4 regions of the Mesorhizobium sp. ORM8.1 genome follow, and region 3 is predicted to be linked to each of the others. Evidence: predicted binding sites of a transcription regulator. Region 3 holds the regulator's gene; each other region holds the start of a gene.

Region 1 (7,618 bases), 620 kb from region 3:
ATGATGCCTTCGGGCGTGAATTTCTCGGACAGCATGACGAAGATGAACAGCAGCGCCGGCCGCGCCGCCAGCCTGCGCTCGATGTCCGGCCCGACGCGATTGGCCGGGCCCGGGCCGCGGTTCATCGCGCCCAGTACGTTTTCCAGCTCGACCTCGGCCGCGGCGCAGATCTCCATCAGCCGGTCGAGCTTGCAGTTCTGCTCATGGAAGATGCGTTTCACGGTTGGCTCGGAAACGCCCATGCGCTCGGCCAGCATGCGATAGGTCAGGCCTTTCGTCTTCAGCGTCCGTTTCAGCGCCTCGAAGATCGGACCGTTCATGGAATGCGCCTCATATGCGTGATTTCGTATCGGTATTCGATACTAGCGCGAAGACGACTTCCAGAAAAGTATCGAAAAAACTAGCTCTCCGTCATCACCACAGGAGAGCACCATGAAAACCCTCATCGCTTCGACCATCTTCGCCACCATTGCCGCAATGTCGGCCGCCCAAGCCGGCGAGGTCTGGCGCGCCGGCGGCTTCGAGCAGCCGGAATCGGCGCTTGTCGATACTGCCAACAACCGCATCGTCGTCTCCAACATTGTCGGCAATCCCGGCGACGTGGACGGCAATGGCTATCTCTCGCTGCTGTCGATGGACGGCAAGATCATCACCCGCCACTGGGTGGGCGGCATGGATGCGCCAAAAGGCATGGCGATCGCCAATGGCAAGCTCTATGCCGCCGACATCACCAAGGTCCGCGTCGTCGATCTGGCCAGCGGCAAGCTGGTCTCGACCATCGAGGTGCCGGGCGCCGCCTTCCTCAACGACATGACGCAGGACGGCGCCGGCAATGTCTATGTCAGCGACATGCTGGCCGACAGCATCTACCGGATCGACGGCGACAGACCGGAACTGTTCGTCAAGGATGCGCTGCTCGCCTCGCCCAACGGCGTCTTCGCCGACGGCGGCAGGCTGATCGTCGCTTCCTGGGGCAAGGGCATCAACAAGACCGATTTCAGTACGGCGGAGCCCGGCGGCCTGCTGTCGGTCGACCTCGCCACCAAGGCGATTACGCCGCTGCCCGGCGCGCAGAAATTTGCCGACCTCGACGGCGTCATCGCCATTGGCGACACCATCTATGCCACCGCCTACATGACCGGCACGCTTTACAGCTATCATGATGGCGGCGCGCCGCAGGTGGTCGCCACCTTCAAGCCGGGCAGCGCCGATATCGGCACCGACGGCAAGCGCATCTTCGTGCCGTTGATGGGCGAAGGCGAGATCGCGGCGCTCAGTCTCGATTAAGGACAGGCGCCTCCAGACGGGGCTCCAGAGAGCTCCGCTCGCGATTGGACCGCCATATCAGGCCGGCTGCCATCTGGTTTCGCCGTTCGCTCCAGAGTATCCGGCCGTGATGAGCGAAGCCGTGAAGACATCCAGCCTGAGCGGCGCCCCGACGATCCCCGTGCTGGTCTGCGCACTGGCGATCTGCCTGCTGTCGGGGATGGATGCGGCGATGAAGTCGTTGGTCATCGCCATAGGCATCTACAACACGTTGTTGTGGCGCAGCATGGTCGCGACCGTGGTTGCGGGCGCGGCCTGGTCGACGGGGCCACGCTCTTGGCCACATGTTTCGGTGCTGCGGCTGCATGCGCTGCGCGCCGCGGTGGTGGGCATGGTCCTGGTCTCATTCTTCTGGGGTCTGGCCAGGCTGCCGCTCGCAGAGGCGATCGGGCTCAGCTTCATTGCGCCGCTGTTTGCCCTTTTCCTCGCCGCGCTGCTGTTGGGTGAGCGCATCCGGCGGCAGGCTGTATGGGCCTCGCTAGCCGGCCTCGCCGGCGTCGCCATCATCCTGGCCGGCCAGTTTGGACGCGAAAGCTATTCGCATGACGCCTTGCTCGGCACCGCGGCGGTGCTCGTATCGACGGTGTTCTACGGCTACAATCTGATCCTTGGCCGGCAGCAGGCGCTGTTGGCCAAGCCGGTCGAGATCATGTTGTTCCAGAACCTTTGCGTCGCGATTGTCCTGGCTGTCGCCGCACCCTGGTTTGCCGTGGCACTTCCGGGCAATCTCTGGCTTCCCCTGGCCGGCGTGGCGATGCTGTCGCTTGCCGGCCAATTCCTGATGAGCTGGTCCTACGCCCGCGCCGAAGCGCAATATCTGATCCCGACGGAATACTCGGCTTTCATCTGGGCGATCGGGCTCGGCTGGTTTTTCTTCGGCGAGACGGTGGCCTGGACCACGCTGGCGGGGGCATGCCTGATCGTCGCCGGTTGCCTGATCGCCGCGCGCACCAATCCGAAGCTGGCCGAGCCGATCGAAGCGGCGGTGTGAGCCCGCGGCCGCCTTACGCGGTCTGCGGTTTCCCGTTCAACTGCGCCCGGGCGTCAAGCGGCCGCTGGTGATCACCTTCGCTCGCTTCCATACGCTGGATGGTCGGAAGCGAAACCCCGGTCATTCACTGTCGGCCATCATTTTGCGCCGCTGCAAAAGCCGCGCGACCAGCCAGCACAGCATGGCCCAGGCGAAGCCGGCGCACCAGCCGGCAAGCACATCCGAGGGCCAGTGAACGCCGAGATAGACGCGGCTGGTGCCGACCAGCAGCGTTATCAGCACAGCCAGGCAAAGCACGAAGATCTTCGTCGTGCGTCCCGGCAGGAAGCGCGCGGCCAAGCTGCCGAGCGTCAGATAGGTCACCGCCGATAGCATGGCGTGGCCGCTCGGGAACGACAGCGACGTCTCATTGACCAGATGCGAGACGAGATCGGGCCGCGGTCGATCGACCTCGAGCTTGAGCAGGCTGGACAGCACTTGCCCGCCTGCCACCGCAACGAACATGAACAGCGCCGTCGCGGGGCTGCGGATCAACATGAGATAAATGATCGTCGCGGTCGTGATCAGCACCAGCACCGCCGAGCTGCCGAGCGCGGTGACGTCGCGAACAGCACCCTGCAGCCAAAGCGGGCCGATGGGGCTGTCCGGCTGCCCGGCATGACGGAAGGCGAGCAGGATTTCAGTGTCGAAAGCATGTGGCGTCGTCGCGCGAGCGGCCTCCGTCAATTCGACGAATCCCCACATCCCGCCAGCAATCACCAGCCCCGCCAGAAGCACCGGGAATTCCAGCCGGTTGAGAAACATGTCGAGGATGGATTTCATTAGGGGCCCTGATTCGCTTTGACGCATTTCCGACCGCTTCACACTTTTCTCGGATTGTTTCAGAGCCTCTGCATATAGGGCCCGAGCGTGATCAGCGCGACGGCACCGATTGCCAAGACCACGCCTGTCGCCTGAACGGCGTTGAGCCGCTCACCGAAGAAGACCAGCGCCACGACATTGACCGAGACAAGCTGGATCACTGCCGACAGGCTGAACGACACCGACATGCCGAACTCGCGCACCAGCCGCAGCATGATCAAATTGCCGGCGCTATAGAGCGCCAGCGTCAGCAGGATCTTGCCGAGGCTCGGCTCCAGCCCCCATTGCTTGGCGGCCATCGCCGCGAGCAGGAAGATCACGGTCGACATGCCGAGTTGCGCCAGTCCCCAGAAACTCATTTTTCATCCCCTGTCGGAGCGGCCATCGCCGCTTGCCGCAGCCCTTGTTTCCGAAGCGCGCCAAGCCGTCAAGCTGACGGCGGCCGACAAGGCGCGCTCACAAAGGACCGAAGCCCGAGGTCGCAAAAGACGCCACGGCAACCATGGTCGAGCACTTTGGATCGCAAGCCGCGGTGGCAGGTCGAGCGGCGCCTTGGTCAGCCGGCAAAACAATTCCCACCATCGATCACGGCAATGTCACGAAAATGTGATCGATGGCTTGTAGGGGTCGAAGAGTCAAACTCCAGCCACCCGAGAGCCAGAGGAGCAGCCGAATGTCCGTGACCCCTGAAACCCGCTTCCGCACCAGCCAGCTCGAGGAGAATGACGGGCCGCCCGTCAACCCGAGCGACAACCGCACCATGGGCGAGATCATCGCCGCGCGCTTCTCGCGCCGTGGCTTCCTCATGGGCTCGCTGGCCGTCTCGGCCATTGCCGCCACCGTCAGCCCACTGGCGCTGATCGCCGCTGATGAGGCGCGCGCCACCGAGGCCTCGGCCTTCAAATTCGATGAGCTCGAGGCCGGCATCGACGACAGGCACCATGTCGCGCCGGGCTATGACGCCGACGTGCTGTTGCGCTGGGGCGATCCGCTGTTCGCCGACTCGCCGGAGTTCGACCCGACCAAACAGTCGGCGGCGGCCCAGGCCAGGCAGTTCGGCTACAACAACGACTATGTCGGTTATATCCTGATCGACGGCTCGGCCGAGCATGGGCTGCTGGTGGTCAACCACGAATACACCAACCCGCATCTGATGTTTCCGGGCATCGTCAAGGTTGTCGAGAAGGATGGGAAGAAGAAGGCCGAGGTCGCACCGCTCTCGAAGGAGCAAGTCGATGTCGAGATGGCCGCGCATGGCGGCACCATCGTCGAGATCCGCAAGGACGCCGGCAAATGGCAGGTGGTGCGCGACGGCAAGCTCAACCGCCGCATCATGTCGACCACCGAGATGGCGTTGTCGGGTCCGGTTGCCGGCCATGACCGCGTCAAGACCAATGCCGATCCGTCCGGCGCCAAGGTCATCGGCACGATGAACAACTGCGCCGGCGGCGTCACGCCGTGGGGCACCTATGTGATGGCCGAGGAGAACATCCACGGCTATTTCTCCGGCGAGCTGCCGGAGGGCCACAAGGAAGCCGCCAACTACAAGCGCCTTGGCATTCCGGAAGGCGCCTATGAATGGGGCGCGCATTACGACCGCTTCAACCTGGCCAGGGAGCCGAACGAACCGAACCGGTTCGGCTGGATCGTCGAAGTCGATGTCAACGACCCGACCTCGACGCCGCGCAAGCGCACCGCCATGGGCCGCTTCAAGCATGAGGGCGCCGAATCGATCGTCGCTAAGGACGGCCGCGTCGTCTTCTATCTCGGTGACGACGAGCGCTTCGACTATGTCTATAAATTCGTCACCAGGGGCGCGTTCAACCCCAACGACCGCACGGCCAACATGAACCTGCTCGATGAGGGCACGCTGCATGTGGCGAAGTTCGCCGAGGACGGCTCGGTCGAGTGGATGCCGATCGTGTTCGGGCAGGGTCCGTTGACAGCCGCGAACGGCTTTGCTGACCAGGCCGACGTGCTGATCGAGACGCGGCGCGCCGCCGACCTGCTCGGCGCCACCAAGATGGACCGGCCGGAAGACATCCAGCCCAATGCCGGCAACGGCAAGGTCTATGTCATGCTGACCAACAATTCGAAGCGCAAGGCCGAGCAGGTCGACGCCGCAAATCCGCGCGCGGACAATGCCTTCGGCCACATCATCGAGATCGTCGAGGATGGCGGCGACTTCACTGCCGCCAAGGGCAAGTGGGAAGTGCTCTTGAAGTGCGGCGATCCTTCCGTCGCCGATGTCGGCGCCACCTTCTCGACCGCGACGACGGCCAATGGCTGGTTCGGCATGCCGGACAATTGCGCGGTCGATTCCGCCGGGCGGCTGTGGGTTGCCACCGACGGTCAAGGCCCGAAGGCCACCGGCCGCACCGACGGCCTGTGGGCGGTTGACACGGAGGGTGCTGCGCGGGCGACGTCAAAACTGTTCTTCCGCGTGCCGATCGGCGCCGAAATGTGCGGCCCGCTGTTTACGCCGGACGACCAGACCGCCTTCGTTGCCGTCCAGCATCCGGGCGACGGCGGCGAGGATTGGGAAGGTTTTGAGCGCCCGTCCTACTACGAGGACCTGTCGACCCGCTGGCCCGACTTCAAGCCGGACATGCCGGTACGGCCGTCGGTCGTCGCCATCACCAAACAGGGCGGCGGCAAGATCGCGGTGTGATGCATTAAGACCTTGAGGACGTTGGGGTTGAGCGCGTGCGTCCCCGACGTCCTCAACCCAGGGCGAAACAGGAGCGAAGCTCCGTCGCCGAGACTCTCTGCGGCGCGTCGCTGCGCTCCTTGCTCCGCCCGTGGATGACGAAGCGAAGCGTTTCACCCCGCCCGCTGGACCACGGCGATGTTCATCGCGCTGCGCAACCGGAAACCGATGGATTCGTACAAGCCTGTCGCCGCGACATTGCTGGCATAGGCGTGCAGATAAGGGATCTCGCCGCGCGCCGTGATGCGGTTCGCCACGAACAGCGACAAGAGCCTGCCAAGGCCGCCGCCGCGAAAATCCGGATGCGAGCACACGCCGCTCAGTTCCGAATAGCCGGGTTGTTTCATGCGCTCGCCGGCCATCGCGGCCAGCCTGCCGTCGATCTTGACGCCCCAGAAATCACCGAGGCTCAAGGCTTCGAGTGTGAACGGGCCTGGTTTGGTGAGCGAGGCAAGAGCAAGCATCTCGGCCGCATCCCGCCGTGTCAGATGTTCGATGCGCGGATCGGACACGGCCTGCAGCGGCTGCTCGGCGATCATCTGCACGGCGTCGGCGGTCGACACCGCGATAAGCTCGGCTGGCAGGGCAATTGCATCGGCCTGGGCCAGAATGACGGTCTCGCCGGCAGGAACGAGCCGTCCAAGCGCATGCAGGCTCTCAGGGTCCTCGGCGGCGGTGGCGGCAAACGGAATGATCGTGGGCCGGTAGCGACGGGCAAGGCCGTCACCCTCCGCGAAGACCTTCTGCCGCGTGTCGAGCGCGCTCCAGACGGGGCGGTCGAGAACGTGTTTCATGGCGTGGCGATCCTTTCGGCGCGGCGGTCGAGCGGCGTCGCAGCCAGACGGTCCTCGATGGTGGAGAGTTGGCTAAGAAGCGGCCCGGAAAGATCGGCGCACAGATCCGCGACGGCGTTCTCTATGCGCGGCCAGACCCCGTGCTTCGCGTCATCGACCAGCCGACATCCGGCCTGAGAGAGCGAGACGATCCGGCGCCGCTGGTCGTCGTTCGACGGACTGACCTCGACCAGTCCCAGTTCGGACAGCAGCGCGACACTGCGCGTCACGCCAGGCTGGGCAATGCCAAGCGACTGCGCCAACTCGCCGACCGGCAGCGGCCCGAGCCGGTCGAGCGCGGCGAGCAATGGATATTGGCTGGACTGGATTCTGATATCCAGGCCGTCGAGCACGCGTTGCGTGTCGGCCTGCAATTGCTCGCCTATGCGTTTCAGCCTGCTGCCGAGGCAGAGGAAACCGAGCGATCGTAAGATGTCTTCCATGAATACACCTGCATAATAACCATAACTTGATATATAACATTATATGAGAAAATCAAGCTGCGGTGACGAAGGCAGCGACCGCTAGCAGATCACGCCAGCCGGTCACCGATATTTGCCCTTCAATCGCCACCGATTGCATCCTATATCGCGCTGGCGCGACGCGACCGGCATCGGTCGCGCCGGCGATTCGCGGCCTTTTCGCCGCAAGTATTCACTTCTCGGCACGCGGAGCTCATGGCGCCCCTGCGCATCTATTTCGACAGGCTTCTTGAGGCTGCGGCGGCCAAGGTTCCGCGGCGCGCGTTGAGCGACGCCGAACGGCTGGAACTGGTGCGCCGTCACGGCGATTTCTCGCTCGCCTATTCCACGGCCGCCCAGCAGAAATTGTCCTATTTCAGCGACGGCGACGGCTACATCGCCTTCGGCACCAAGATGAGCCATCATTTCGCGCTGG
Region 2 (7,618 bases), 830 kb from region 3:
GTCGCTCTGCCAGGACGTGCAGGCCGAGGCCTATGATTATCCGGAGAGCTTCTTTGCCGAGCGCGTTTGGGCGCCGCGCCGGATTCGCCCCGATCGCAACGAACTGGCTGCCGCCGTCGCCGCGCTGAAGGGCGCCAAGAAACCGCTGGTCATCGCCGGCGGCGGCGTCCTCTATTCGCAGGCTTCCGGAGAGCTGGCGAAGCTGGTGCAAGGTGCCGGCATCCCCGTCTGCGAAACCCAGGGTGGAAAATCCTCGCTGCCCGACGATCATCCGCTCAACATGGCGGCGGTCGGCGTCACCGGCACCTCCGCCGCCAACCGCCTGGCGGAAGAGGCCGACGTGGTGCTTGCCGTCGGCACCAGGCTGCAGGACTTCACCACCGGCTCCTGGTCGCTGTTCAAGAATGCAGGCCGCACCATTATCGGCCTGAACACGCAGGCTTTCGATGCCGGCAAGCATTGGGCGCTGCCGCTGGTCGCCGATGCCGCCGAAGGCCTGGCGGAACTGTCCGCCGCGCTGAAGGACTGGAAGGCGCCGTCCACCTGGACCGACAATGCGCTGAAGGGCAAGACCGACTGGCAGGCGGCAGCCGCCAAGGTCACGGCCGCGACCAACGTCGCTTACCCGTCCGACGCGCAGGTCATCGGCGCCGTGCAGCGCGCCATGGGTTCGGGTGTCACCTTGCTGCATGCCGCAGGCGGGCTGCCCGGCGAATTGCACAAGCTCTGGCAGGCGGGGGAGCCCGGCTCTTACCACGCCGAATACGGTTTCTCGACCATGGGCTACGAGATCGCCGGCGGCCTCGGCGCCAAGATGGCCAAGCCCGACCAGGAGGTCGTCGTCATGATTGGCGACGGCTCCTACCTGATGCTCAATTCCGAGATCGCCACTTCGGTCATGCTCGGCCTCAAGCTCACCATCGTGCTGCTCGACAATCGCGGCTATGGCTGCATCAACCGGCTGCAGATGGCGACCGGCGGCGCCAACTTCAACAATCTCCTGAAGGACTCGCGCCACGAGGTGCTGCCCGATGTCGACTTCGCCGCGCATGCGGCAAGCCTCGGCGCGATAGCCGAAAAGGTGGCGTCGATCGCCGAGCTGGAGACGGCTTTGGCCAAGGCAAAGAACAACGACAAGACCACGGTGCTGGTCATCGACACCGACCCGCTTGTGTCGACAGAGGCCGGCGGCCATTGGTGGGACGTCGCCGTGCCGGAAGTCTCGGCGCGGCGCGAGGTCAACGCAGCGCGGAAGGCCTATGAGGAAAAGCGGCAGATGCAGAACATCGGAAATTGATGCCGGCACTGCCAAAACCCCACCTCCCCCTTGGGCAATCGCATATGAGTTTTTACGAAGAGGACCCCCACCCTAACCCTCCCCACAAAGGGGAGGGAACGCTGCCGCATGCCCTCCTTTTGGTGTCGAAACGTTGGCGGTTTGCGGAGATCAGCGCCTACCGGGTCTCCCTCCCCCTTGTGGGGGGGGTTAGGGGTGGGGGTCCTCTTCGTAAAAACTCATATGCGATTGCCCTCCCTCGTAGGGAGGGTGGAAACGAACCGACATTGGAGTTGACGACTTGAAAGCCAAACTGGGCATGTCCCCCATCGCGTGGTGGAACGACGATCTGGTGGAATTAAGCGATGATGTGTCGCTGGAGGAGTGCCTGCGGCAGTCGCGCTCGGCCGGCTTCACCGGCATGGAGAAGGGCCGCCGCTTCCCCGATGATCCCGACGTGATGCTGCCGATCCTGCGCCAGGTCGACGTGACGCTTTGCGGCGGCTGGTTCTCCGGCACGCTGGTCAACGAGGATATGGCGGCGAACAAGGATCGCATCCAGCCGATGATCAACCTGTTCAAGGCGGTCGCCGCGCCCTGCATCGTCTATGGCGAGGTCGGCCGCTCGATCCAGGGCGACCGCTCCAAGCCCTTGGTCACCAAGCCGAAACTCACCGGCGACGAGATGAAGGCCTATGGCCGGCGACTGACCGAATTCGGCGAATGGTGCGCCGAACAGGGCATGCCGCTCTCCTATCACCATCACATGGCGGCGGTGGTCGAGACCGAACCGGAGCTCGACGCCTTCATGCGCCATTCCGGCGAAGGCATTCCGCTTTTGCTCGACGCCGGTCATCTCGCTTTCGCCGGCGGCGACGTGCTGCGCGCCATCGACAACCATCACAAGCGCATCAACCACGTCCACGTGAAGGATGTGCGCATGGGCGTGATTGACGGTCTCGACCGCACCAAGCAGTCGTTCCTCGACGCCGTGGCGCTTGGCGCCTTCACCGTGCCGGGCGACGGCTCGCTCGATTTCGGCGCCATCGTGCAGCGCTTCGCCGATCACGGCTATGAGGGCTGGTTCGTCGTCGAGGCCGAGCAGGACCCGAAGAAGAACCCGCCGCTCAAGATGGCGCAAGTCGGCCACAAGGAGCTGATGCGGGTGATGACGGCCGCGGGTTACACGGTCGAGACGCAAGGGTTCCTCACCACGTGAGCGCTGGATTGGCTATGACGGGTGGCTTATCTGAGGACCGGTCAGGCAACTTCCGGATGGCGCGATGAAAGATTACGAGCACCCCTTCTTCAAGCCGTTATGGCGGCGCGTCGTCATCGTCGCCGTCTGCCTGATCTGGTCGGTGATCGAGTTCGCCACCGGCACGCCGTTCTGGGGCGTCATCGCGCTCGGTTTCACCGGCTATGCGGTGTGGCAGTTTTTCTATCTCTACAAGCCGTTCGATGAGAAGCCTCCGGTCGAGCCGAAGGAATAAGGTGGTCAATGGGTCGGAAGTTGGCGGCCGACCTCGAAGATTTGCGATAGGAGACGAAAAATGCCGAAACTGCTCGTCAAGGCCGACAAGGGCCACGGTCACGTCGCGCATGTCACGCCGCAAAGCGCCGGCTGGACCTATGTCGGTTTCGACCTGCATCGGCTGAAGCCGGGCGAGACGGCATCTGGCAAGACGGACGACCGCGAGGTCTGCCTGGTCTTCGTCACCGGCAAGGGCAAGACATCGGCCGGCGGCAAGGATCTCGGCCTGCTTGGCGGGCGGATGTCGCCTTTCGAAGGCAAGCCATGGTCGGTCTATGTGCCGCAAGGCTCCGACTGGTCGGTGACAGCCGATACGGAACTGGAGCTCGCCGTCTGTTCCGCGCCGGGTCTTGGCGGCGGCCTGCCGGTACGGGTAATCGGCCCGGACGATCTCGGCCAGGAAGTGCGCGGCAAGGGCACCAACACGCGCTACGTCACCAACATCCTGCCCGAGGGCAAGCCGGCGGATTCGCTGCTTGTAGTTGAGGTCATCACACCCGGCGGGCACACCTCCAGCTACCCGCCGCACAAGCACGACCAGGACAATCTCCCCGTGGAATCCTATCTCGAGGAAACCTACTACCACCGCCTCAACCCGCCGCAGGGCTTTGCCTTCCAGCGCGTCTACACCGATGCCGACCGCAATGGCGTGCGCGATCTCGACGAAGCGATGGCGATCGAGGATGGCGACGTCGTGCTGGTGCCCAAGGGCTATCACCCCTGCGCGGCCTGCCACGGCTACGATCTCTATTATTTGAACGTCATGGCCGGCCCGAAGCGGACGTGGAAATTCCACAACGCCGCCGAGCACGAATGGCTGATGAAGGCTTGAGCAGGCTTATCGCGTAACCATTGGTCCAGCGCGGAAAAATCGTCGGCTAAGCACCTCGAGGGTGGACTTGCCTTCGAAAACCCATGAAAGCTTCGTCAATCCGTCATGGAAATCACCTATGGCAGCGGGTCTGATGCACGTCGCCAAAGCGCCTCGGCGTTTTGGGACAACGGCTTGCCAAAAAACCAGGACTTGAAGCGCGTCGCATGATCCTTCGGGCGCAGCGCGCTTGACGAGGAACATTCATGCGCTACGCCATCTACTACACCCCGAGGCAGGATGAGCCGCTGGCGCGCATCGCCGCCAACTGGCTGGGCCGCGATCCGTTCGGCGCGGCGACGCGCCCGGTCGAAGCTGTCGGCGATCTGTCGGCGGCCGAAGTTGCCTTCCATACGGCCTCGGCCCGGCGATACGGGTTCCATGCGACGCTGAAAGCGCCGTTCCGGCTGGCGCCGAACGGGACGGAGGCTTCGCTGCGCGCCGCGCTCGACGCGTTCGCGCAGGCGACGCCACCCGTCGTCGTTCCGCGCCTCGTCATCGGCCAGATCGACGGCTTCTTCGCCCTGGTGCCTGAAGCTCCGTTTGCTCCGTTGAACAGTTTTGCCGGCGAGGTGGTGCGCAGCTTCGATCCTTTCCGCGCGCCGTTGACGGAGGTCGAGATCGAGCGCCGCAGTCCGGATGCGCTGAAGCCGGACGAGTTCCGCAACCTCTGCCAGTGGGGTTACCCCTATGTCTTCGACACGTTCCGCTTCCACATGACGCTTTCGGGGCGCGTCGGGCCACAGGAAAGCCCACGTCTTCGTGCAGCGATAGACGGCTTGTTCGCCGACGTGCTGCGGCAGCCGGTGCCGGTGAATGCGCTGACCTTGTTCGTCGAAAGCGAGCCCGGTGCTCCGTTCATGGTGCTTTCCCACCATGCGCTGGGACATCGCCCGGCCCGCAAGACCGCCTGAGATGACCGCCGATTTTTGCTGCCAATTCCGCTGCTTGAGACAGGACCGACCGAGATGACCGCCGAAACAATTCTCACCAATGCCCGCATCGTGCTGCCCGACGAAATCGTCGAGGGCTCGTTGCTGCTGCGCGATGGCCTGATTGCCGCTGTCGAGCCTGGCGCCACCCGCGCCGGCGAGGACATGGGCGGCGATTACATCATCCCCGGTCTCGTCGAGCTGCACACGGACCACCTCGAAGGCCACTACGCGCCGCGCCCCAAAGTGCGCTGGAACCCGATCGCCGCCGTGCTTGCCCATGACGCGCAGGTTGCGACAGCCGGCATCACCACCGTGCTCGACGCCTTGCGCGTCGGCATGGACGAGGACGCCGACTTGACCTCCGCCGATATCCGCAAGCTTGCCGACGCCATCGAGGACAGCGTGCGCGAAGACCGGCTCAGGGCCGACCACTTCATCCATCTGCGCTGCGAGGTCTCGGCGCCGGATTGCCTGAAGGCCTTCGCCAATTTCGAGACCGACGACAGGGTCAAGCTCGCCTCGCTGATGGATCACGCGCCTGGACAGCGCCAGTTCGTCAACCTTGAGACCTATGCCTATTACTACCAGCGCAAGCTCAAGTTGACCGATCGCGACTTCAAGAAATTCTGCGAGAAGCGCATGGCGGAATCGGACCGCAATTCAGCCCCGAACCGCGTCTTCATCTCAGCCGCCTGCCACGAACGCGGCATTGTGCTGGCCAGCCATGACGACGCGACCATCGGTCATGTCGACGAGGCGATCGAGCAAGGCGTGCGCGTCGCCGAGTTCCCGACGACAGAAGAGGCGGCCAAGGCCTCCAGGGCGGCGGGCCTCGGCGTGCTGATGGGGGCGCCCAATGTCATGCGCGGCGCCTCGCATTCCGGCAATGTCTCGGCGCGCACCTTGGCCGCCGACGGCCTGCTCGACATCCTGTCCTCCGACTACATCCCCTTCAGCCTCATCCAGTCGGCCTTTTTCCTTGGCGACGTCGTCGAAGGCATCTCGCTGCCGCAGGCTGTCGCCATGGTCTCGAAGAACCCGGCCGAAGCGGTTGGCCTGGCCGATCGCGGCGTCATCGAGCCCGGCCGCCGCGCCGACCTGGTGCGCGTGCGCGTCGACGACCATGTCCCGGTCGTGCGCACGGTGTGGCGCGAAGGGCGTCGGGTCGCATGATGGTCTCGGCCCTGATCGAACGCGAGCTTGCCGAAACCCTGCCGATCCGCAACGGCGTCTTCGTTGCGGTCGTCGGCCCGAGCGGCGCCGGCAAGGACACGGTGATCGGTTACGCCAGGGCATGCTTTGCCGGCGAGACGCGGCTGGAATTCGTGCGCCGCGTCATCACCAGGCCGAGCGATGCGACGAGCGAGGACCACGATACGCTGGCCGACGCCGCCTTCGCAGAAGCGGAAGCCGACGGCGCCTTCGCGCTCTGCTGGGACGCGCACGGCCTGCGCTACGGCCTGCCGGCCGATGTCGACTGGGCTGTCGCCAACGGCCATGTTGCCGTGGCCAATGTCTCGCGCGCCGTCATCCCGGCGCTGCGCGAGCGCTATGCCAACCTGGCCGTGGTCGAGATCACCGCGAGGCCCGAAATCCTTGCCGAACGGCTGGCGGCGCGCGGCCGCGAATCGCGCGGCGAAGTGCTCGCCCGCCTGGCGCGCAGCACCAGTGTGCAATTGTCGGGACCGGACGTCACTTCGATCGACAACAGCGGCGACAAGCAAATCGCCGGCGAGCGCTTTACCGAAATCCTGCGCAAGGCGATGGCCTTCTCGGACCTGTCGGACATGATCTGACGCTCGTGAAAGCGACCGTTCACTTGTTGAAGTTCGTGATGAACTGCTTGAACTGCTGCGTCGGCGGTCTGGCGAACATTTCCTTCGGGTCGCCCAGGCAATCCACTTCGCCCTTGTGCAGGAACATCACGTTGCTCGACACGTCGCGGGCAAAGCCCATTTCGTGCGTCACGACCAGCATGGTGCGGCCTTCTTCGGCGAGCGAACGCATGACACGCAGCACCTCGCCGACCAGTTCCGGATCGAGCGCCGATGTCGGCTCGTCGAACAGCATCACCTTGGGGTTCATCGCCAGCGCCCGGGCTATTGCCGCGCGCTGCTGCTGGCCGCCTGACATGTGCGGCGGGTAATAGTTGCGCCGTTCCCAGATACCTACGCGTTTCAGCAACGCCTCGGCCTGCTCCAGGCACTCCGCCCGCGGCCGCTTCAGCACATGCGTCGGCGCCGCGACCAGATTCTCAAGCACGGTCATGTGCGACCAGAGATTGAAGCTCTGGAAAACCATCGCAAGATTGGCGCGGATTCGCTCCACCTGACGGATATCGGCCGGCGCCTGATTGCCGTCCCGTCCCGGCTTCATCCGGATGAGTTCGCCGTCGACGCGCACTTCGCCGGAGTCCGGGGTTTCCAAGAGGTTGATGCAGCGCAGCAGCGTGCTTTTGCCCGAGCCCGACGAGCCAAGGATGGAAATAACGTCGCCCTTATGGGCCTCGAGCGAAATGCCCTTCAGCACCTCGTGATCGCCAAAGCACTTGCGCATATCCCTGACGCTGATGGCCGGCGTCTCGTCGGGGGACGATACCGCATTCGCGGCAGCGGCAAGACTTGCCGACATCACAACACCTCCGGGACGGGTTTGATCTGCTGGGACTGCTCAGGCGCGGGGCGCAGATGCGGGGAAAGCAGGTATTCGACCCAGGCAAACAGCCGGGCGATCGACAGGTTGAGCAGCAGATAGATCACACCGGCGCAGGTCAGCACCTCGATCGGCCGGAACGTGTCGTGCTGGATCTTCTGCGCCGTTCCCATCATCTCCATGATCGTGACCACGGAAGCGAGCGCGGTCGCCTTCGTCATCAGGATGATCTCGGTCGAATAGGCCGGCAAGGCCAGCCGCAAAGCAATGGGCAAGGTCACGATGCGAAACCGTGTAAATGGAGACATGCCGAACGCCTTGGCCGCTTCGATCTGTCCGACCGGCACGGC
Region 3 (7,618 bases):
GTTCGACCGCGGCCTCGTCGCCGGTCTTGGCAAGCCTCAGAAAACCGATGCCACGCAGGCCGGCGAAATTGTCATCGATGTCGAGCGCGGTGAAGAAGGCTTTGAACTCGCCGCTAGTGATATCGCCATTGCGGGCGTCGAACAGTGCCTGCGTCGAACGCAGCAGCGACAGATGCAGGTCGATGCGGCTTTCTATGCGGTTGAGCGCGTCGTCGGCGGTGCCCTCGAACTTGATGCGCGCCGCTTCCTGTGTCGCGAAATAGGCAAACCCCGCCATCGTGAGGCTGATCAGCGCGACCGCGATGAACGCGACGATAGGGAAGAATCTTTTCAACAGCCAAGTCCAGAAAGGTCGGACCTTTATGGGCAAGTCCGGCCAACAACACAATGGCGGGGTCAAACCATCGCGGTGCCTGGCCTATCGGCTCACTTAAAAGTAGCCGGCTAACTTATCGCCAAGGCGGCTGTCTTCAGCTCACCAACGCGGCTGCTTCAGCTCGCTGATGCGGCTGTCTTCAGCTCGCTAATGCGGCGATTTTCAGCGCGCCGGGACCAGGAATGGCTCCAGGCGGAACTTTGCCGAGGATGATCATGCCAAGCACCTCGTCCTGAGTGACGTCGCTGGTGCGCGCGGTGCCGACCACCTGGCCGTTCTTCATCACGCAGACCCGGTCGGCGAGCTCGAACACGTCGTGTATGTCGTGGCTGATCAGGAAGATGCCGATGCCGTCGGCCTTGAGCTGCTTGACCAGTTCGCCGACCTGGGCCGTCTCTTGCGGCCCGAGCGCCGCGGTCGGCTCGTCCATGATCAGGATGCGGGCATTGAACAGGATTGCGCGCGCGATCGCCACGGATTGCCGCTGCCCGCCCGACAGCTTCACGACCGGCTCCTTGAAGCGCTGGAAACGCGGGTTGAGCCGGCCCATGACCTTGCGTGCCTCGGCCTCCATGGCGACGTCGTCCAGCGTGCCCCAGGCCGTCATCAGCTCACGCCCCAGGAAGAGGTTGGCGGCGGCATCGACATTGTCGGCCAGCGCCAGCGTCTGGTAGATCGTCTCGACGCCGTATTTCTTGGCGTCACGCGGATTGGAGATCGAAGCCTCCTGGCCGTTGATGAAGATCTGGCCGGCATCGCGTTTATAGGCGCCTGACAGGATCTTGATCAGCGTCGACTTGCCGGCGCCGTTGTGACCGAGCAGAGCCATCACTTCCCCGGGGAAAAGATCGACGGACGCGTCGTCGACGGCGCGGATGCCGCCGAAGGCGATCGAGACGTTGCGCATGTCGACCAGCGGGACGCCTGCGGGAGCGGTTTTTTCAGCCATAGATCGTTCTCCTCCCTAAAATTTATGCTTGAGCATGATCTTGTCCGAAAACCGGCGTCCACTTTTCGGGATCATGCTCAAACCCGCTTGCGGTACATGGTGTCGAGCCACACCGCGATGACCAGCACGGCGCCGACAACGATGCTCTGCAGCGGCGAGTCGACGCCGAGCAGCACCATGCCGGACTGCAGCGATTGCATCAAAAGCGCGCCGAGCATGGCGCCGATGATCGTCCCCGAGCCGCCGGCGAGCGACGTGCCGCCGATGACGGCCGCGGCGATGACCAGCAGCTCGTCGAGCGTTCCAAGCACGTTGGTGGACGAGTTCTGCCGGGCCGACGAGATCGCCGCCGAAATGGTGGCCAGCACGCCCATGATCATGAACACTTTCATGGTGATCCAGCGCGTGTTGATGCCGGCAAGGTTGGCGGCTTCCGGATTGCCGCCGATGGCAAAGACATAGCGGCCGAAACGGGTCCGGTTGCTGACGAAGGTCATGATCAGCCCGACGGCGATCGCCATCAGCACCGGGATCGCGATGCCATGCGCTATGAACAGGCCACCCTCGGGCACGGTGATGTTGTTGGCGGCGGCGTAACGGTTCACGATGCCGATCGGCCAAGGGTAGGAATTGGCGAGCCACACCGCGCCCATGATAACGGCGCAGGTGACCGCGCCGAGCAGCGTCTCGGCCCAGATCGGACGCAGCGGGAAGCGGAAACGCTTGCGCTGCACGCGGCCGTTGAACAGCGCAAACACCACGGCGAGGCAAGCGACGATACCGACGACCCAGCTCCATGTTGCGCCGATCGATCCGGCCGGCCCGCCGCCCATCAGCTGGAATGTGGCATCAAGCGGCGCCACGGTCTGGCCGCTGGTGACCCACCACGCCGCGCCGCGCCAGATCAGCAGGCCGCCGAGTGTGACGATGAAGGCCGGCACTTCGAGATAGGCGATGATGAAACCCTGGAAGGCTCCGATCAGCAGCCCGAGCGCAAGGCCGATGAGCAGCGCCAGGACCCAGATCCACGGGTTGCCGAGTTCGAGCCCGACAAACCGGACCAGGAAATGCACCTGGGCAAAGCCCATGATCATGCCGATCACGCCTTCGGCGGAGCCGACGGACAGGTCGATGTTGCGCATGACGATGACCAGCACCATGCCCGACGCCATGATGGCGACGGCGGATGTCTGCACCGACAGGTTCCACAGATTGCGTGGCGTGAGAAAAGTACGGCTGTCGAAATCGAGCGGATTGACGCCGAGCCGCAGGCTGGAAATGACATGCAGCCCGATCCAGATGATCAAAAGCGCGCCGATCATGCCGAGCATGCGGGTGTCGATCTCGGTCGCCTTGAGGAACCGGGCAAGCACGCCGAGTTCGGAGGCACGCGCCGTGTCCGCCTGGGGGGTAGACGTCGTGTCTGTCATGATTTCCTCCCGCCGGCTTGCCCGTCTGACGCGGATGCCGAAACCGAGCCTAAAAGCTATCCGCGTGAAGCGGAAACACAAATCTTTGAGAAAACGCCGCGGCTTTCGCACCGCGGCGTCAGGATTTGATCGATTGTCGGCAAACTTACTTGCAGGCAGCGACGCTGCCGGCGGCGACGCCCGCGCAGACTTCGTCCTTCTTGATCCAGCCGGCGTCGATGACGACGTTGAGATTGTCCTTGGTGATGGCGACCGGGGTCAGGAACAGCGACTTGACGGTGTTGCCGCCGGGCGTCGTGAAGTCCTTCACACCGGCGATGTCGGTCATCTTCTTGCCGCCGGCCAGTTGCGAGGCGATCTCGGCGGCGTTCTTGCCGAGTTCGCGCGCGTCCTTCCAGACCGACACGGTTTGGGTGCCGAGCGCGATGCGGTTCAGCGCGGCATGGTCGCCGTCCTGACCCGACACCGGCACGGTGCCGGCGAGACCCTGCGCCGTCAGCGCCGCGACGACGCCGCCGGCGGTGCCGTCATTGGCCGCGACGACCGCGTCGACCTTGTTGTCGTTGGCGGTCAGGAACTGTTCCATGTTCTTCTGGGCGTTGGCGGGCAGCCAGCCATCGGTATAGGCTTCGCCGACATTCTTGATCTTGCCGCTGTCGATGGCCGCTTTCAGCACTTCCATCGAGCCCGAGAACAGGAAGTCGGCGTTCGGATCGGAGCCCGAGCCCTTGATGAAGACGTAGTTGCCTTCCGGCTTCGCCTTGAACACTCCGCGAGCCTGCATGCGGCCCACTTCCTTGTTGTCGAAGGTCAGGTAGAAGACGTCCTTGTTCTCGATCAGGCGGTCATAGCCGACGACCGGAATGCCTTCGTCCAGCGCCTTCTGCACCGCCGGGCCAATCGCCGAGGCATCCTGCGCCAGGATGATAAGCGAGTTGGCGCCCTGCGAGATCAGGCTTTCGACGTCGGTCAGCTGCTTGCCCGGATTGGACTGCGCGTCGGCCGAGATATACTTGTCGCCGGCGGCTTCGATCGCTGCCTTCATCGCGGCTTCGTCGGTCTTCCAGCGCTCTTCCTGGAAGTTCGACCACGAAACGCCGATCACCTTGTCCTTCGCCTCAGCGACCGACGCCAGCGTCAGCGACATGGCGACACCCGCCAGAATGGCGGCTGCGAATTTCTTCATGATATCCTCCCTGCGCCGTGCGGCGCGACCAGACTGGCCCGAAGGCCGGCACAAAGGCTCTTTTTTTCGAGCCTCAAAAAAATACTGATCCAGCGACGAGGTGCTGTCAACAGCGATTCTGATGGGATCTGATGGTGCGTGCTAATTTTTTCGAGGCCCGCAATAAATAATGACACGACCTCGGGCTTCTGCCAGTATCCCGGAGGAATTCCAGGAAAAGTGTGAAACGGTTTTCTTGGAATTGCCTAAAAACAAAAAGATGGAGCGTCAACGACGGCCCGTGGCATGATCACAAGGCCGCGATGACCGGGAGGACTAAGGGAACGATGTCGGTCGGGATCCGCCACGACGATCTGCGCCGGCGCAACCGCGCCATGGTGATCTCAGCCGTGCGCAGGGCCGGCCAGCCGTCGCGAACTGAGATCGCCGCCACCACCGGGCTCAGCCACTCCACAATTTCGGCGATCTCCTCCGACCTGATCGGCGAAGGCATTCTGGCCGAGAGCAAGGCCAGCGAAACCGCCTCGCTGAAACGCGGCCGGCCGCAGATCGGCCTGGCGCTGAGCCCCGAGGCGGCGGCCGTGGTGACGGTGGTGCTGTCGCTGAATTTCCTGTCCGTTGCCGTCATCGACTACGCCGGCCATGTCGTTGCCGAGGAACAGCGGCGGGTCGAGACGTTGACCATGCCGCGCGACGAATTGGTCGGCGAATGCGTGGCAATCGTGCGGCGCCGGCTGGAGGATCCCGACCTTGATGTCGGCAGCGTCGCCCGCATCGCCATGGGCATTCAGGGCATCACCGATTCCCATGCCCGCGCCATGCTGTGGTCGCCGATCACGCCGCTGACCGACATTGCCTTTGCCGACATTCTGGAGAAGGAATTCGGCATTCCCGCCACCATGGAAAACGACTGCAACATGATGGCTGTCGCGCTGCAATGGCGCGACCCGGTCCGCTACCGCGACAATTTCATCGCCATCCTTTTATCGCACGGCATCGGCATGGGGCTGGTGCTGAAGGGCGAATTGTTCACCGGCACGCATTCCTCCGGCGGCGAGTTCGGCCACATGATCCATCGTCCCGGCGGCGCGCTCTGCCGCTGCGGCCGACGCGGCTGCGTTGAGGCCTATGCCGGCAACTATGCCATCTGGCGCGCTGCCATGGGATTGAGCGAAGACGCCGAGCCGACCGATGTCGGCGACCCCGAAATGCGGGCGCTCGCGGCAAAGGCCCGGCTCGAGGACGGTCCGGAACGTGAAGCCTACCGGCGCGCCGGCGAGGCGCTGGGCTTCGGCCTCGGCAGCCTGTTCGCGCTGATCGATCCCGCGCCTGTCGCCATGGTCGGCGTCAGTGCCGCCGCTTTCGACCTGATCGAGCCGGCGCTGCGTGAAACAATCGCGCAGACCGCCGGCGGCCAGCACTCCAATTCGATTTCCTTCGACACCGAGCCCAACGAATTGCCGTTGATCCGCGAAGGCTGCGCCATGCGCGCGCTGACCTTCGTCGACCAGGAAATCTTCGCGCCGGGCGTTCAGGCGCGAACAGGTCTTGCCTCGAAGAAGAACGTAGCCTGAATCAGGTCGTACTCAGTCCTCGCGGATCGCGTATCCGGCGCCCCGAATGGTCCTGATGACGTCCGGCATGCGGCCATTGTTGACCGCCTTGCGCAGGCGGCCGACATGCACGTCGACCGTGCGCTCGTCGATATAGATCGTCTCACCCCAGACATTGTCGAGCAGCTGGCTGCGCGAGAACACGCGGCCGGGGTGACGCATCATGAATTCGAGCAGCCGGAATTCGGTCGGCCCGAGCCGGATCTCGCTCTTCTTGCGATAGACCCGGTGCGATTCACGATCGAGCACGATGTCGCCGACCTTGAGCACGCTGGACAGCACTTCCGGCTTGGCGCGCCGCAGCAACGCCTTGACACGGGCCATGAATTCCGGCGTCGAGAACGGCTTGACCAGATAATCGTCGGCGCCGGTGGAGAGGCCCCGCACCCGGTCGCTTTCCTCGCCGCGCGCGGTCAGCATGATGATCGGCAGCCGCTCGGTCTCCGGCCGCATCCGGAGCCGGCGGCAAAGCTCGATGCCGGAAACCGCCGGCACCATCCAGTCGAGGACGAGCAGGTCCGGCACATTCTCTTGCAGGCGGATCTCGGCCTCGTCGCCGCGGCTCACCACCTCGACCTGATAACCTTCGGATTCGAGGTTGTAGCGGAGCAGCACCCCCAGCGGCTCCTCATCCTCCACCACCATGATGCGTGGCGCGATCATTGGGTAACCTTTTCGTCAGGCCGCCGACACCGGCATTGCCGTCTCGTCCTGCTTCGGACGGTTGGCGGGCAATTGCGTGCCGGTCAGGACATAATAAGCGTTTTCGGCGATGTTGGTCACGTGGTCGCCGATACGCTCCAGGTTCTTGGCGCAGAACAAGAGATGCGTGCAAGCGGTGATGTTGCGCGGATCTTCCATCATATAGGTCAGGAGCTCGCGGAACACGGAGGTGTATTTGACGTCGATGCGCTCGTCGTCGTTGCGGAGCTTGGCGAGCGCTGTGGCATCGCCAGCCGTGTATTCCTGGATGACGGCCTGGACCTGGATCAGCACCATCTGCGCCATGCTGTCGATCGAATGCGAGAGATCGCGCGGCGCGGCGCTGACGCCGACCGAGCCGACGCGCTTGGCGATGTTCTTGGCAAGATCGCCGATGCGCTCGAGATCGCCGGCCATGCGGATGGCGCCGACAACGCTGCGCAGGTCGTCGGCCATCGGCTGGCGCTTGGCAATCAGCGTGATCGCGCGGTCGTCCAGTTCGCGCTGCCGCGCGTCCATGATCGCATCGTCGGAAACGACGCGCTGCGCCATCGCGTTATCGGATTCAAGCAGGGCCCTGGTCGAAGCACCGACCATGGTGCCGGCAAGATCGCCCATATCGATGATCAGCCGGCTGATCTGCCTCAGATCCTCGTCAAAGGAAGCGACGGTATGTTCGGCCATGATAATGTCCTCGTATGAACTCAGCCGAAGCGGCCGGTGATGTAGTCCTGCGTGCGCTTCTCACGCGGCGAGGTGAAGATCTTCTCCGTGCGGTCGAACTCGATCAGCTCGCCCAGATACATGAACGCCGTCTGCCGCGACACGCGCGCCGCCTGCTGCATGTTGTGGGTGACGATGACGATGGTGTACTCGGCCTGCAACTCGTCGATCAGTTCCTCGATCTTGGCGGTCGACAGCGGGTCGAGCGCCGAGGCCGGCTCGTCGAGCAGAATGACCTCGGGCTTCACCGCCACCGTGCGGGCGATGCACAGGCGCTGCTGCTGGCCGCCGGAGAGGCTGAGGCCGCTGGCGTTGAGCTTGTCCTTGACCTCATTCCACAGCGCGGCGCGCTTCAGCGCCAGCTCGACGCGGTTGTCCATCTCGGCCTTGCTGATCTTCTCGTACAGCCTGACGCCAAAGGCGATGTTCTCGTAGATCGACATCGGGAACGGCGTCGGCTTCTGGAACACCATGCCGATCTTGGTCCGAAGCAGGTTCAAGTCCTGCGAGCGGTCGAGGATGTTCTTGCCGTCGAGCAGCACCTGCCCTTCCGCGCTTTGCTTCGGGTAGAGCTCGTAGATGCGGTTCAAGACGCGCAGCAGCGTCGACTTCCCACAACCCGACGGGCCGATGAAGGCG
Region 4 (7,618 bases), 1.8 Mb from region 3:
GCGACGAACAGGAAATAGTCGTCGGGCAGCTTCGGATCGAGCACCGAAGCCAGCGACATCGCCTCCCACTTTTCCGAGAGGTTGTTCTTGTCGTTCGGCGCGCCATTGTGCATGCCGAAGCGGCTGAGCTCAGCTTTGTCGTTGATGTCGATAAAAGGCGTCAGCTTGGCCGTCGTCACCGACGGATCGACCACGCCTTTCGGCGCGACCGGCTTGTCGGCGGCGTCAAACGGGCCGTTGGCGATATCGGTGGCGTCGGAGAGATCGACAATGTTGATCTTGCGATAGACCGACTCGGCGCCCTTCAGGCCCTGGCCGTTGCCACTGTCGCGCGCCAGCATCAGGAAGCGGGTGTCGGAGAGCGCCACGATTTCGCTCTGCGCGGCCACCTTGGTCTTGCCCTTGGCGTCCTTGAACACCGGCAGCGGCACGACATATTCATGGGCCAGCTTGAGGTGGGCGAGGTCGGAAGCATCATAGACCAGCGCGCGGGTGTTCTGGCGCGTCGAGCCGGAATCGCCGCCATCCTGGCGGGTCGCCGACTGCAGCACGGCGATCAGGAACTTGCCGTCCGGCGTCATCGACATGCCTTCGAGGCCCTGGTTGTTCTGGCGGCCGGTCTCGGGATCCTTCGGATCCGGCTCGGCGGCGCCGGGGCCGGGATTGTCGGAAGCGAAGTTCGGCTTGCCGTGGCGCATCGGCACCAGGGCCGCCGGCGGCTGGGTGGCCGACATCAGATGGCCGTCGGCCGAGAAGCGGTAGATGTTGGGGCCATATTCGTCGGAGATGAACATGGTGCCGTCGGGCAGGCGCACGATCGCCTCATTGTCCAGCGCCAGCTTGCCGTTGTCGGCCTGCGGCAGGATCGGCATGTCGCCGGCGGCCGGGCGCACGCCGTTCAGCGGATCGAGGCCGGTGGCGTCAGCGCCCTTGTCGTCGGTCAACAGCATGGTGTCGGCAAGCGTCGCCTTGACGCCCGACTGTTCTTTGCCCGTTGCCGGCGCGGAACCTGGCGCCACCGGGGCAAGCTCGATCGAAATGCTGTTGAGGCGCGGGCGGTAGTCGGTGGTGCCGGCGACGTTGTAGCCGCGATCCGGCAACAGCCAGAGCGAGCCCTTGTAGGCGTTGCCGTCGCGCGCCCAGCCCTTGGTGTCGACCGCCATGCCCGAGCCGGAACCGAAGGTTTCGCCGAACTTGTCCTTCTGGCTTGCCGGGATGCGGCCGATGCCGACCAGACCCTTGTTGACATAGGCAACGCCGTCGGCAAGGGCCGGCGTCATGGCGGTGAACAGCGCAAGCGCCGCGCCGAATGCGACGGTCCGGTTGAGATGCTTCATGGATATCCCCTCGTGGCAAAACATGTCGGAGCGGGCGTCGCATCAGGATGCCGCACCCCTTCCGCCAAGCGGTTTAGGACGCGAACATGATGGCTGCGTGACAGGTGCGGCTCTGCCCGCCCACCTCCGGTTAAGGGCCGTTCCTCCTTCGCCTAGCCTACGCCAGCGATGGGCTAATCTGGGCTCACCTCTCGGTCGATCTTATCTCATTTGTCTGCGCCTACCGAAATTTGCTTGCAATACGAAAGCAAAAGAGAAATTCTACCTTTCCTAAACTTCGAGTTTTCTCAGGGTGCCCAATGATCAGACCCATTGATTGTGTAAAAGTAATTATGTCAAACCCTTCAGATATGAATCCATACCGAGAAAAGATATCTGAGGTTATATCTGATTATAATAGAATATTTGGCTATGAGAACGATATTCATTTTGAAGTTGTCCATTGGGGTCAAAACGTCGTTGGCCAGGTTTCTGACGATGGTCAATTGGCCGTCAACGATCAGATGCTGGCCGATTACGATTTATTGATAGCTGTCGTCGGCGGCCGTCTCGGTTCTGAGACTCCTCGCGCCAGATCAGGTACCGAGGAAGAGGTAAATCACGCAATACAAAAGAAGGATTCCATCTTTCAAAATAGGCATGTTCAGGTATTGTTTAAAAAACATGTATCGATTGACACAAGTAATTTCGACCCTCTGCAGCTCGATAAGGTAAAGAAGTTCCGTGCTGATATTCAAAGTAAGGCGTTAACAATTGATTTTGATGAAATCAAGGAATTGGAAGATAAAGTAAGGCGTTTCTTAGAGAGTGCTCGCGCAAGCGTCAAGCGGTGGAAATTGAATACCGTAGAAAGCCATTCGCATTCTCCCATACCAAATGAAGATAGCTTAAAACAAAATAACGTAGAGGCAACATATAATGAAAGCGGAGTTCTAGACGAAACCGAAGAAACCACGAAGGGGCTTGAATCTCTTAGAGGATTGACGAGTGCATATTCAGAAATATTAAAACAGCTAACACCGGAGATTAATTCCGCAGTTGAAAGAAACACAGATCCCAGTGATGTGTCTAATACCAAGGCTATGTTTGACGAAATCGGAAATATTCTAGAAGCCTACACGCAACGCCTCTCTCCGATAGTCGACGGAATATTTAATACGCAGAAGTCTGTTTTGGATCATTTTGACAATGTTCTTATTTTGAGTGACACGGTATCAGATGATGAGAAAGCAATTCTTCGATCATCGATTAGTGGAATCCTTTTGGTTATGAAGGAATTCGGATCGGCTCTCGACCTTTCCTATTCAAATCTCCAAAAACTTCCTCCATTGACAACTAAATTTAATGTCGGACGCAGGAAGTTTTTGAAAATAGGCGAAATATTATCTAATGCGGTAAAGTTAATGATCAACAGTTTCTCTGAATATGAGGAGTATCTACAGAGTTGACATATTATTCCTATGCTCAATCGCTCTCTCTGGCGATCAGCTCCAGCGGCCAGACTTCGCGGATGATGCGCGGGCCTTCCGGGCCGGCAAAGGCGGGAAGCCCGGCGAGCAGCATTTCGGCCAGCCGCCGGCCCATCGGCTCCAGCGCCGGGCGAAAGGCGGTCAGCGCCGGCGAGAAATAGCGGCAGAGCGGTGTGTCGACGATGACGGTCACCGCGATGTCGTGGCCGGGTCGGATGCCCATCTCGGCCAGCGCCTTGCAGCCACCAAGCGCCATGGCGTCGTTGTTGAAGATAATGGCGGTCGGCCGGTCTTTTGCGAGCATCACGCGCGGCGTCACCTGATAGCCGCCGGCCTCGTTGATGAAGGCGTCGGCGATCAGCGCCGGATCGACCTCGATGCCGTGCCGCTTGAGGGCCTTGCGATAACCGTCGAGGAACAGATAGCCGAAATTGAGATCAAGCGAAGGGCGGATGGCGGCGATGCGGCGATGGCCGCGCGCGACCAACCTGTCGACGGCATCGGCGCCGGCCTTTTCGAAATCGAGATCGAGCGAGGGATAGGCCTTGCCGCCGGTGCGGCTGCGGCCGAGCGTGGCGAAGGGGAAGCCGGCCTCGAGCAGATAGTCGATGCGCTCGTCCTGGCGCCGCGTCCAGGCCAGCACCACGGCGTCGGCGCGGCGGGTCTCGACGACGCGGCGCAGGCGCTCCTGCTGGTAGTCGCCGGGCGCGCCCATCACCACGGTCAGGTCGAGCCCGCTTTCGGCCAGCCTGCCCTGCAGGCCGATCAGGAACGGGATGAAGAACGGCTCGCCATATTGCTGGTCGCCCGGATGCGGCTGCAGCATGAAGGCGATCGAATGGGTGGCGCCTTGCCTGAGGCTGCGTCCGGACTGGTTGGGCGAATAGTTGAGCTGCTTGGCGGCGTCGAGCACGCGCTGGCGGGTGTCCGCATTGACGTCGGCGCGCCCGTTCAGCGCCCGCGACACGGTGCCGATCGAAATGTTCAGGTGACGCGCAAGGTCGTGGATGCTGGACGCCAAAGAATAGTCTCCCCCTGCCTTGGCCGGAGCAATTCCAGGAAAAGTGCGAAGCGGTTTTCCGTCCGGAATTGCGTCAAAAACAAAGAGTTAGATCAGTTCGCCATTTCTTGAATGGCCAACTGCTCTAGCACTGGCTGCCGCTCAGGCCAAGGCTTCGGGACGATTTTCGAGCGGCAGCCAGTTGACAATCTACGCTATCGGGTGTGTTCTCGTAAACGTTTACGGGAAAACGTTTACGGTGATGCCGTGGATGCCGTGACATTCGGTCTGGAGGGACCGAACGGGAGGAACGCCGGATGATGAATGTCGTCCTCGTCGGCTGTGGTGCGATGAGCAGGCAGTGGCTCGATGCCGCAAGGCAGATCGACGGCCTCGCTATTGTCGGTCTCGTCGATCTCGACGCCGAACGGGCGAAGGCGAGGGCGCGTGAGTACGATCTCACCGGCGCCGTCATCGGCACCAGTGTCGACGCCGTTCTCGACCAGACCAGGCCCGACGCGGTGTTCGATGTCGTGGTTCCCGCCGCCCGCCGCGAAGTTGCGCTTACTGCGTTTGGCCGCAACTGCCATCTTTTGACCGAAAAGCCGCTGGCCGACAGCCCGGAGAATGCGCGCGCCATCATCGCCGCCGCCCGCCAAGCCGGGCGTATCCATGCGGTGGTCCAGAACCGACGCTATGTCGCCAATGTCAGGCGCATCCGGCGCTTCCTGGACTCCGGCGCCATCGGAACGCCGACCAGCATCCATGCCGACTTCTTCATCGCGCCGCATTTCGGCGGCTTTCGCGAGGAGATGGCGCATGTGCTGTTGCTCGATATGGCGATCCACACCTTCGACGCCGCCCGCTACATGGCCGGCGGTGAGCCGGCCAGCGTCTACTGCCAGGAATGGGAGCCGGCCAATTCCTGGTACCGGCAGGGCTCGTCCGCCAGCGCCGTCTTCGATCTCGGCGGCGGCAAGGTCTTCACCTATGCCGGCTCCTGGTGCGCCGACGGTTTTCGCACCAGTTGGGAAGGCAGCTGGCGCATCGTCGCCCAGCGCGGCAGCATGATTTGGGACGGCCATGACGGGCTGAAGGCGGAAGTGGTGGTATCGGGCCGTGACGGCCTGATCGACAAAACGCAAGCGATCGACGTGCCGCCGCTCGACCCCGCCGATCGCATCGGCGGCCATCTCGGCATCATCAAGGATTTCATGTACGCCATCGAAACCGGCACCGAGCCGGAAACACGCGGCACCGACAACATCAAAAGCCTGGCCATGGTTTTCGGCGCGATCGAAAGCGCCGAGACCGGACGGCGCGTGGCGATTGGACAGGAAGCAGAGTGATGCCAAACCCGCTGCTCGACATCAGGATCGGAACGATGGTGCGGGCCAATCTCGACGACCCGGCCGCCTACATCAAACAGATCCTGCCGCTCGGTTTCGAGAGTATCCAGCCGTTCTTCTGGCAGACGTCGGGCGGCAAGGACCTGCCGCGGCTCGCCGGCGAGATCCGCGAGGCGATCGGCGATGCCGATGTCATCGTGTCTTCCCTCGGCGTGTTCGGCAATCCGCTTGAGAGCGGCGAGGTCGATCGCGGTGTGCTCGCGGCCTGGGAAACGGTGATCGACAACGCGCATCTGTTCGGCGCTTCCATGGTCAGCGGCTTCACCGGCCGTATCCGTGGCAAGAAGCTGACCGACAGCCTGCCGCGCTTCCGCGAAGTGTGGGGGCCGCTGGCCAAGCGCGCCGCCGACAAGGGCGTGCGTATCGCTTTCGAAAATTGCGCCATGGACGGCAACTGGGCCGCCGGCGACTGGAACATAGCCCACAATCCCGACGCCTGGGAGCTGATGTTCAACGAACTGCCGGACGACAACCTAGGGCTCGAATGGGAACCCTGCCATCAGCTCGTCTACCTGATCGACCCGATCCCGCAGATCCGCAAATGGGCGCCGCGCATTTTTCATGTCCACGGCAAGGACGCCACGGTGCGCTGGGACGTGATCCGCGAGCACGGGGTGTTTGGCCGGCTGCCCTTCGTCCAGATGCGCACGCCTGGCTTCGGCGACAGCGACTGGACGCGGGTGATCAGCGAATTGCGGCTGGCTGGCTACAAGGGCGCCATCGACATCGAAGGCTGGCACGACCCGGTCTATCGAGGCGACCTCGAGATCACCGGGCAGGCCCGAGCTCTGGACTATTTGAAGCAATGCCGGGGAGGCGCCAGCTACCTGCCAAATCCGACGTAGCGACCAGCCGGCTGGAGGAGCCGGCCTGTATTTGCGGCCAAGCGCCGAAACAATTTCAAAAACCCTCGGCATGCGAGGGAGGAAAAGGGAGGAACGTGCATGAGCATCGCGTTGAGAACGACATTTCTGCGCACGAGCGTCATGGCTGCCGCCACGGCGCTTTGCGCCGCCATCTCCACCTTGCCGGCGCAAGCCCTTGACGCCCAGTGGTGCAAGGACGTGCACATTCGCTTTTTCGTCGGAGGCGCCGAGGGCGACGCTTTCGGCACCATCGTCTACAATGGCGCCAAGCAGGCGGCGGCCGATCTCGGGCCGAAGGTCGACTACATCTTCTCGGGCTGGGACGTCGAGAAGATGGTGCAGCAATTGCGCGAGGCGGTCGCCGTCAAGCCCAACGGCATCGCCATGATGGGCCATCCCGGCGACGCCGCGATCATGCCGCTGGCCGAACAGGCGCATAAGGACGGCATCAAGATGATGTACCAGAACGTGCCGGTGCCGACGGTAACGGCGGCGTTTGGCGGCGGTTACGTCGGCGCGCAACAGGAACAGCAGGGCCGTGCGCTCGGCGCCGAGGCGTTCAAGCTGGCCGGTCTCAAGGCCGGCGACAAGGCGATCATGATCGGCCCATTCGAGAACGAAAGCCGGGGCGCACGCGAGCGTGGGACAGTCGCGGCACTGAAAGAGGCGGGCGTCGATGTCGTTCAAATCAATTCCGCAACCGAGTGGGCAGCCGATCCGAATCTCGCCATTCCGGTGATCACCGCGGCACTGCTCAACAATCCCACTGTCAAGGCGGTCGGCTACCCCGGCGGACAGATGCTCGGCAATGTGCCGACATACATGCAGGCGGCGGGCAGGAAGCCGGGCGACATCTTCAATTTCGGCTTCGACACCAGCCCGCAGATCGTCGAGGGCTTCAAGGGCGGTTGGGTGCAGCTGACCGCCGACCAGCAGCCGTTCCTGCAGGGCTACCTGCCTATCCTCAGTCTCTGCCAGCAAGTGGTGCTGGGATTGGCGCCGATGAATGTCGACACCGGCGCCGGCTTCGTCACGCCGCAGAATTATGAGATCGTCTCAGAGCTCGCCAAGCAGGCGTTGCGCTGACCTCCCAAGGCTGCCGGCCGGGTTAGTCCCGGCCGGCAGGACCGCCGGCAACGAGGCCGGGATGCGACAATGAAAAGCGAGGATCCGATGGCCGAACGCATCATCGAACTGCGCGACATCAAGAAATCCTACGGCCAGGTCTATGCGCTGGGCGGCGTCGATCTCGCCGTCGACCGCGGCGAGGTGGTCGGCCTGATCGGCGACAACGGCGCCGGCAAGTCGACGCTGATCAAGATCCTGTCCGGCGTGGTCAGCCCGACCAGCGGCGAGATCCTGGTGCGCGGCAAGCCGGTGACCGGATGGAGTGCGGCACGCTCGCGCGAGGCCGGCATCGAGACGGTATTCCAGGACCGGGCGCTGGCCGTGCAGCAGACCATCGTGCGCAACATCTTCATGGGCCGCGAGTTGACCGGCGTCATGGGCTTTCTGAAGGTCAACAAGGAGATCGAGG

What was found. The regulator PhoB, encoded in region 3, activates phosphate uptake and scavenging genes when phosphate is short. The targets are predictions, from matches to a motif close to TGTCATNNANCTGTCAT.
Region 1: the regulator PhoB is predicted to act here: its motif matches at 3,773-3,789, upstream of ACVDG8_RS19600 (PhoX family protein).
Region 2: the regulator PhoB is predicted to act here: its motif matches at 3,733-3,749, upstream of ACVDG8_RS18500 (DUF1045 domain-containing protein).
Region 4: the regulator PhoB is predicted to act here: its motif matches at 1,424-1,440, upstream of ACVDG8_RS31565 (esterase-like activity of phytase family protein).

Annotation. Positions count from the first base shown of each region.
Region 1 is NZ_CM132600.1:3,910,543-3,918,160, reverse strand. Features, by position in the region: gene ACVDG8_RS19625 (helix-turn-helix domain-containing protein) at 1-320, opposite strand, end outside; gene ACVDG8_RS19620 (SMP-30/gluconolactonase/LRE family protein) at 433-1,287, shown strand; gene ACVDG8_RS19615 (DMT family transporter) at 1,397-2,317, shown strand; gene ACVDG8_RS19610 (phosphatase PAP2 family protein) at 2,438-3,139, opposite strand; gene ACVDG8_RS19605 (hypothetical protein) at 3,199-3,537, opposite strand; gene ACVDG8_RS19600 (PhoX family protein) at 3,852-5,849, shown strand; gene ACVDG8_RS19595 (GNAT family N-acetyltransferase) at 6,002-6,682, opposite strand; gene ACVDG8_RS19590 (MarR family winged helix-turn-helix transcriptional regulator) at 6,679-7,164, opposite strand; gene ACVDG8_RS19585 (phosphatidylglycerol lysyltransferase domain-containing protein) at 7,399-7,618, shown strand, end outside.
Region 2 is NZ_CM132600.1:3,697,381-3,704,998, reverse strand. Features, by position in the region: gene iolD (3D-(3,5/4)-trihydroxycyclohexane-1,2-dione acylhydrolase (decyclizing)) at 1-1,297, shown strand, start outside; gene iolE (myo-inosose-2 dehydratase) at 1,578-2,495, shown strand; gene ACVDG8_RS18510 (DUF3329 domain-containing protein) at 2,560-2,769, shown strand; gene iolB (5-deoxy-glucuronate isomerase) at 2,830-3,642, shown strand; gene ACVDG8_RS18500 (DUF1045 domain-containing protein) at 3,888-4,595, shown strand; gene ACVDG8_RS18495 (alpha-D-ribose 1-methylphosphonate 5-triphosphate diphosphatase) at 4,650-5,789, shown strand; gene phnN (phosphonate metabolism protein/1,5-bisphosphokinase (PRPP-forming) PhnN) at 5,786-6,412, shown strand; gene ACVDG8_RS18485 (ABC transporter ATP-binding protein) at 6,432-7,247, opposite strand; gene ACVDG8_RS18480 (ABC transporter permease) at 7,247-7,618, opposite strand, start outside.
Region 3 is NZ_CM132600.1:4,527,636-4,535,253, reverse strand. Features, by position in the region: gene ACVDG8_RS22810 (CHASE domain-containing protein) at 1-334, opposite strand, end outside; gene ACVDG8_RS22805 (ATP-binding cassette domain-containing protein) at 516-1,325, opposite strand; gene ACVDG8_RS22800 (sugar ABC transporter permease) at 1,403-2,755, opposite strand; gene xylF (D-xylose ABC transporter substrate-binding protein) at 2,901-3,941, opposite strand; gene ACVDG8_RS22790 (ROK family protein) at 4,268-5,515, shown strand; gene phoB (phosphate regulon transcriptional regulator PhoB) at 5,528-6,217, opposite strand; gene phoU (phosphate signaling complex protein PhoU) at 6,233-6,940, opposite strand; gene pstB (phosphate ABC transporter ATP-binding protein PstB) at 6,961-7,618, opposite strand, start outside.
Region 4 is NZ_CM132600.1:6,336,217-6,343,834, forward strand. Features, by position in the region: gene ACVDG8_RS31565 (esterase-like activity of phytase family protein) at 1-1,280, opposite strand, end outside; gene ACVDG8_RS31570 (hypothetical protein) at 1,637-2,785, shown strand; gene ACVDG8_RS31575 (LacI family DNA-binding transcriptional regulator) at 2,802-3,827, opposite strand; gene ACVDG8_RS31580 (Gfo/Idh/MocA family protein) at 4,124-5,155, shown strand; gene ACVDG8_RS31585 (sugar phosphate isomerase/epimerase family protein) at 5,155-6,060, shown strand; gene ACVDG8_RS31590 (substrate-binding domain-containing protein) at 6,160-7,167, shown strand; gene ACVDG8_RS31595 (ATP-binding cassette domain-containing protein) at 7,255-7,618, shown strand, end outside.